Regions from separate parts of the Sporosarcina sp. G11-34 genome, predicted to be linked through region 2. Evidence: riboswitches for the same ligand, from Rfam matches in the RefSeq annotation. Region 2 holds a riboswitch; each other region holds the start of a gene.

The links. A riboswitch is a leader RNA that binds a small molecule or an ion and turns the genes downstream of it on or off. The one in region 2 is predicted to bind S-adenosylmethionine.
Region 1: another riboswitch for S-adenosylmethionine. It lies ahead of KSU66_RS18650 (methionine ABC transporter ATP-binding protein); the one in region 2 lies ahead of KSU66_RS11480 (5-methyltetrahydropteroyltriglutamate--homocysteine S-methyltransferase).
Region 3: another riboswitch for S-adenosylmethionine. It lies ahead of KSU66_RS05165 (aliphatic sulfonate ABC transporter substrate-binding protein); the one in region 2 lies ahead of KSU66_RS11480 (5-methyltetrahydropteroyltriglutamate--homocysteine S-methyltransferase).

Annotation. Positions count from the first base shown of each region.
Region 1 is NZ_JAHNZW010000017.1:46,803-49,069, forward strand. It holds gene KSU66_RS18645 (methionine ABC transporter permease) at 1-26, opposite strand, end outside; gene KSU66_RS18650 (methionine ABC transporter ATP-binding protein) at 19-1,044, opposite strand; SAM riboswitch class I at 1,136-1,240, opposite strand; gene KSU66_RS18655 (thioredoxin family protein) at 1,295-1,594, opposite strand; gene KSU66_RS18660 (toprim domain-containing protein) at 1,609-1,950, opposite strand; gene gcvH (glycine cleavage system protein GcvH) at 2,030-2,267, opposite strand, start outside.
Region 2 is NZ_JAHNZW010000007.1:85,253-87,519, reverse strand. It holds gene KSU66_RS11480 (5-methyltetrahydropteroyltriglutamate--homocysteine S-methyltransferase) at 29-1,141, opposite strand; SAM riboswitch class I at 1,261-1,374, opposite strand; gene KSU66_RS11475 (acyl-CoA thioesterase) at 1,489-1,965, opposite strand; gene KSU66_RS11470 (urease accessory protein UreD) at 2,032-2,267, opposite strand, start outside.
Region 3 is NZ_JAHNZW010000003.1:193,004-195,270, reverse strand. It holds gene KSU66_RS05170 (ABC transporter permease) at 1-212, opposite strand, end outside; gene KSU66_RS05165 (aliphatic sulfonate ABC transporter substrate-binding protein) at 225-1,214, opposite strand; SAM riboswitch class I at 1,378-1,490, opposite strand; gene KSU66_RS05160 (hypothetical protein) at 1,605-1,955, opposite strand; gene KSU66_RS05155 (DUF2691 family protein) at 2,183-2,267, opposite strand, start outside.

The DNA of each region.
Region 1 (2,267 bases), on a different contig from region 2:
ACGTTTGGAAATAGATTTTCAATCATTGCTGATCACCTCTGTTCGTACGTCTTCTTCGTTTAGAAAATGGATTGCTTCTTGTACAATCGGGGCTTCACCATTTAAATGAAGAATAAGCGTCCCGTATGCGCCGCCATGTGTATGTGATATATTTCCTTGCACAATGTTTATCTCAACATCAAATTTACGAATGAGGCTTGCAAGTACTGGTTGTTCCGTTCGTTCTCCTACAAACACTAACTTTATAAGTTTACCATTTGGATATTCTTCAATAATGTGCGTGATCGCCTGTTTCGCTTCCACAGGTTCCGTAATTTGAGAAACAAACCGTTTCGTAATTGGTTCTTGCGGTGACTGGAATACATCCAGAACATTTCCCATCTCAACAACTTTACCCGCTTCCATTACCGCTACCCGGTGGCAAATCTTCCGAATGACATGCATTTCATGCGTAATGAGCACAATTGTTAAGCCGAGTCGTTCATTAATACCCGTCAGTAAATCTAAAATAGAATCCGTTGTTTCTGGATCCAACGCTGAGGTTGCTTCATCACATAATAAGACTTCGGGATCGTTTGCCAGCGCACGAGCAATGCCTACGCGTTGTTTTTGTCCACCCGACAATTCCGATGGATACGCGTTTTCACGACCACTTAAGCCTACTATCTCTATAAGTTCAGCCACTTTTCGTTCTCGTTCACTTTTCGGTACATTGGCAATTTCAAGCGGAAATGCAATATTTTCTTTCACTGTTCTCGACCAAAGCAAGTTGAAGTGTTGGAATATCATAGTTACTTTTTGGCGCGCTTCCCTTAACTCTTTTCCGGTCATCGACGAAATTTCTAAACCGCCAATCGCTATTGTTCCGGAGGTCGGCATCTCAAGACCGTTTAATAGTCGGATTAACGTACTTTTACCGGCTCCACTATACCCGATGACTCCAAATATTTCGCCCTTTGTTATGTCTAGTGATACATCATCTACCGCTGCAATACTTATTGCGCCAAGGCCAAATTGTTTTTTTACATTTGCTAAACGAATCATCTATTTTCCACTCCTATAAAAATAAAAAAACCTTTCCGCAGAAGAGCAGAAAGGGTTCACGTTAGTAGTTAGTTATTTACGTTTGTCCAATCTCTCATCTTCCATAGCATTCGCTGTGGGTGATTTGGCACCACTTCACAATTGTGATGGTTGCCGGGCTTCATAGGGCACTTCCCTCCGCCTCTCTCAATAAGAGTTAACATATTCAATTCAATCTTAGTAACAACTTACCATAGGCTTATAAAGTATGTCAATTTATTTTCATCAGAAGATCAGGTACTGATTGGAACGCATACACTTTTTCCTGCAGCACGCCATCTTTCATAATGAGCAGACACGGGACACTTTCAATTTCATAATCCACCGCAAGGTCCCCAAGATAATTCAAATCCGCTTTTCCAATAGGTAAATCCGGCTTCATCGCATCAATAACAGTCATCATCTTAGATGCTACTGCACATGTCCCGCACATCGGGGTATATAAATAATACAAAGATTTTTCATAGTTGATACTAGCCGTTTCCCATTCTTTTCGTGTCCATGTTTCCATAAATTCAACCTTCTTTACTTCAAAAATTTAGAGTGGACCTCAATATGTGCCGCTGAGAGGACGGCCGCCAAAACACTATCAGGTGTCGTCTCAACTTCCCGGTATACTTTCTCAGTATATATATGAATCGCCAAAGGGTATTCCCTTTTGAATAATTTTCTTAGTTTTTCACCATCTTCATCGGCATCGACAAAAACAAACATCTCCCATCCTTCATAGGGTGTGAGCATTTCTTCAAGTTGATACGAACTAATGGTACCATTTGTACAAATTACTTTCACGTGTTCTGCCAGGATTCTTAAGATTCTCTTTCGATCTGATTTACCTTCTACAATTATCACTCTTTGTTCTGGCACGACGAGTCCTCCTTGGTTAGCGTTCGTTACATTTGGAATGTAAAAAACGCCGAAACAGCGCCGGCGCTCATTACAACAATTATTCGATTGTCATTTTGTCATATTCTTCAGCTGTCATAAGTGTATCAATTTCAGACACGTCAGATGGTTCAACAACGATCATCCAAGCTTGTCCAAACGGAGATTCGTTAACGAATTCAGGGCTATCTTCTAGCTCTTCGTTCACTTCAAGTACTTTTCCGCTAATTGGTGCATAGAGCTCAGAAACTGTTTTAACTGATTCAACGCTTCCGAAAGGCTCGTTCGACTTGATTTGA
Region 2 (2,267 bases):
CATTATGGTTTATAGCTCCTTTTTTTAATTAACCCCAAACTTCCTTGGAAAGATCCACGATGAACTTCAATTTCTCCCATTGCTGTTCTTCTGTTAATTTATTGCCATGATGTGTAGAAGCGAATCCACATTGCGGGCTTAGGCATAATTGGTCATGCGGTACATGTTTTGCAGCTTCTTGAATGCGTGCCTTAATCGCTTCTTTGTCTTCTATTTCTCCATTTTTCGAAGTAACAACGCCAAGAATCACTTTTGCTCCGCCATTCGGAACATGTTCCAATGGTTTAAAGTCTCCTGAACGCTCATCATCATATTCCAAGAAGAAGCCATCCACTTTTTCTTTTGCGAGTAATGTTGGTGCAATTAGTTCATAGCTTCCTTCAAACGCCCATGTCGATTGGTAGTTGCCGCGGCATAAGTGCGTTGTCACAACTAGATCTTCCGGTTTTCCTTCTAGGACGCCGTTAATGACACGAAGTGCTAGATCAATAAGTTGGTCTCTTGAACAGGCCCCGTCATTGAATGGGATATCCGGAGCAGAAAGTCCAGCGATATAGACGTCATCCAATTGTAAGTAACGGACTCCCGCATCGTAAAATGCGTTTAGCGCATCCTTATACGCTTGAATAATGTCATTTGCGTATTCCTCGATGTCTGGGTATATATTCTCGTCACGAATACCGATATTGAATAGTTGGTTCGGACTTGGAATTGTTTGTTTCGCAACCGCACGGCCACCAACAATTTCGTTAAACTCGATAAAGTCTTTAATGAACGGATGCTCCGGGTTAAATGAAATTTTCCCACTGTTACGAACGTTATACCGCTCTGTTTCAACGCCTTCAAATACGTATCCAGTCTCAGGTACAAACCCTTCAAATCCATTCAAATGCTCTAGGAAATCTAGATGCCACCATGTCCGTCTGAATTCACCGTCCGTGACCAATTCTAATCCTACTTCAATTTGCTTATCGACAATTCGTTTAATTTCCTTCGTTTCCACTTCACGTAATTGTTCTGCAGTCACTGTACCTTCTTTAAATTCTTTACGTGCTTGGTGCAAGTTATCTGGTCGTAGTAAACTTCCTACGTGATCCGCTCTGAATGGTGCTTTCGTTAAAGTAGTCGTTTTGTTTGTCATTATAAATTCCTTCTCTCTGTTTTTATTTCTGAGGCAACTTCGCTTTCCAGATAAAGTAACAAATAGAAAAACCTCTTCTGTAAGTTAAGAAGAGGTTTTGGCATAATCGCTATTTGCTCTTCTCATCTCCAAGTCTTAAGCATGACACTTAAGCTTCTGGAATTAGCACAGTACTTAAAAAGTCTGTTGCTGAGATATCATAGGGCCAGTCCCTCCATCTCTCTGGATAAGAAAGTTACGTATTCAGTTGTTAATCATTACCTTACATGCATCTAAATTAAAAGTCAATAGAGAAAGTATTGAATGTTTCAAATATACTACTTAATAATTACACCTTGTTCAATCACTTAGTGTCTCATCTCGCTTCGTAATTTCCGATGCGCTCGGCGTTCTGGACCTGTTTCGTACAAACTTGTTTCCTTTTCTGTTTCCGGATAAATTCCGGGAACAGGAGTCGATTTATTGTGTTCGTCCATAGCAACCATTGTAAGGAATGACTCCGTTGTCAATTTCGTATCCCCTGTTAAAAGGTTCACAGAATGAACCGAAACGAATACTTCCATCGATGAACGACCCGTCGATGTTACAATTGCTTCGAGTTCCAATACATCCCCGACACGTGCAGATGAAAGAAAATCGACAGAATCAATTGACGCTGTGACGACAGCCGTCTTTGAATGTTTCATCGCCGTAATGGCTGCAATTTCATCAATATACGATAGAACTTTTCCTCCAAAAATTGTTTGTAAGTGATTCGTATCTGGTGGCAATACGAGATGCGTTTGAATTGTACGTGAATGACTCATCGGTCTAGTTTCATTCATTTTGTATGCTCCTTACTTTTTCATAATTAATTAAAACAACAAAACAGGACACCGAGGTGTCCTGTTTTAAACCATCTCTGCTAGCAACGCATACACCCGTTTCATTTCTTGCTGCAACGCCCACTGATCGCGGCCAAGCCACCTACAATGGATCGCATTGCCCTCAAGCCGTGTCATTCCTGCCTGCAACCCATCGCCCACTCGCAACGTTTCTTGAATTGCACGGATATCCACTTCAGCTACATTCGGTGCTACGAGCCAAACAGATCCAACATACATTGCACCTTCGAGAACACCAACAC
Region 3 (2,267 bases), on a different contig from region 2:
TCTAGAATTTTTCGAAAAATAGTTGTAGGAGCGGGAAATACATAGGAATCTATCAAGCCAAAACGTGCCGTCGCTTCCCATACGACTAAAAGAACGATTGGTAATATCCATCCGAGTGCAAGACCTCTAAATTTATTTAAGTCTGCACGTGATTTACTAGACTCTTCACTTTTCTCTATCGAAAATTCGTTTGTTTTAGTGTTGACCGTCATACAATTCGCCCCCTATTTTGTTACGATTACTTTTTTCGCAAATCGATCAATAATTAATTCATTCACTAATTCCTCGATATCTGTATCGCTTTTAATAACATTTTCTGACTTCAGGACAGCGCCGGCCTCTTCCAGTGCCTCAATTTGTTTATCTCCGGGAATAGGATTAGAAAAATCATTCCGCTCGATGCCCTTCTTAGCCACTTCCAACTTCATATCCGCCTCTTTTGCTAATATTTCAGCAGCTTCATTTGGATTTTCTATAACCCATTTCCGCGCTTTCTCATATACCTCGATTACTTTTTCAACAACTTCCGGATTCTGTTCCGCAAATTCCGATCGTACATTCAATGTGCCATACGTATTTTTATCATGATCTCGTAAGAATAAGTTCGCCCCAGAGTCAACTTCAACTCTTGCCATATGTGGATCCAGACCAGCCCACGCATCGACTTGGCCAGTTAACAAAGCATTTGCACCATCCGCATGTTGTAAGTTCACAATTTCCAAGTCCTTCGATGACAGACCTACTTCTTGAAGTGAGCGTAAAAGGAAAATATATGGATCCGTCCCTAAAGTTGCAGCAACTTTCTTTCCTTTCAAGTCTTCAACTGATTTTATCGGTGAATCTTCCGTCGTTACAAGTGCAGTCCATTCTGGTTTCGAATAAATATATACAGACTCGATTGGAGATCCATTTGACTTTGCAATCAATGCTGCTGCCCCCGCGGTAGATCCAAAATCGACGCTTTTAGAATTTAAAAACTCCAGTGCCTTATTGCTTCCTTGGCTAAGAACCCATTCAACCTCGATGCCTTCTTTTTCAAAAGCTTCTTCTGCCCATCCGAACTCCTTTAGAGCTAAACTCGTAGGCGAGTAATAGGCATAATCCAGAACTACCTTTTTTAAATTATTCTTCTCTTCCCCTTGTGCATTTGAACAAGCCGTCATGATGAACGACGCGCCTACAATTAATAAAACAAATGTAATAATCTTCTTCATTCTAATTTCCCCCTAATAATAAGTTTTAATAAATTTGTCCTTCAAATTCTCAAACTACACTTTACCTATTCGTTCACTTGGTTTTATACTATGAAAACTCTTCTTTTTACAATTTGGATATATAAAAAGCCCCCTTCAATTAAGAAGAGGGCAGAAAATCCTCCTCTTATCTTCCAGATCCAATTGAATCTGTAGGATTTAGCACCTTTGCAGAAAAATATCCTGTTGGTTGCCGGGCTTCATAGGGCCTATTCCCTCCGCCGCTCTTGATAAGAGTACTATTTAATTTTGAATGTACAGTTTTTTCAATTAGTTAGATCATTAGGAATTATCATATACTATATTCATACATATTGTCAAATACTTTTTTCAATTTCTTTATCAAATGACTCACTTTTTCTTTTTCGTTTTGAAGTTTTCAGATGATTCGTCATCCATTTCTAATTTTCCAATAATTCTTTTTAGTTGTTTGTTTAGTAGCTCTACTTCTATACTCATCGCATTATTCTCTGATTGTTCTTTTTTCAATTCATCAATTTGACTTTGTAATTTTCCTATTTCTTGTTCCTGCTGTTTATCGGAAATTCGACCCTCTTCTATTGCAATTGCACCTCCAATAGTTTGTAAAGCATCCCCAAATGTAGATATCGCAGCACCCAAAAGTCCTATTTTAGCACCATAATCCTGTGAACTATCTTTATTTTGTAATCCTTCACCGGATAATGGATAGTTTCCCCTCAAAGTCATCGCTCCTTGATCATTTTATCCAAAGAATACTTTTTCTTTTTAATTATTATATGCAGAAAGGAATGGGGAAGGACCTTACCAATTAAGATTTAGCGGAGCGTTTTCATACCTTGAATCTTTAAGCTAGTCCTCTATTTTTGAAAGCATTAATTTCCTTATACAGGATGCCAATAACTTGGGAATCTCCTTTTACTTATTTTATATTGCGTAGTTTACAGCAATTAAAAAGCTATTAATGTTGTGCGCTTATCATTTCCATCTGTAATATACTTTACATTTTCGTAGTTGGCGCCAAGTACTTGATTG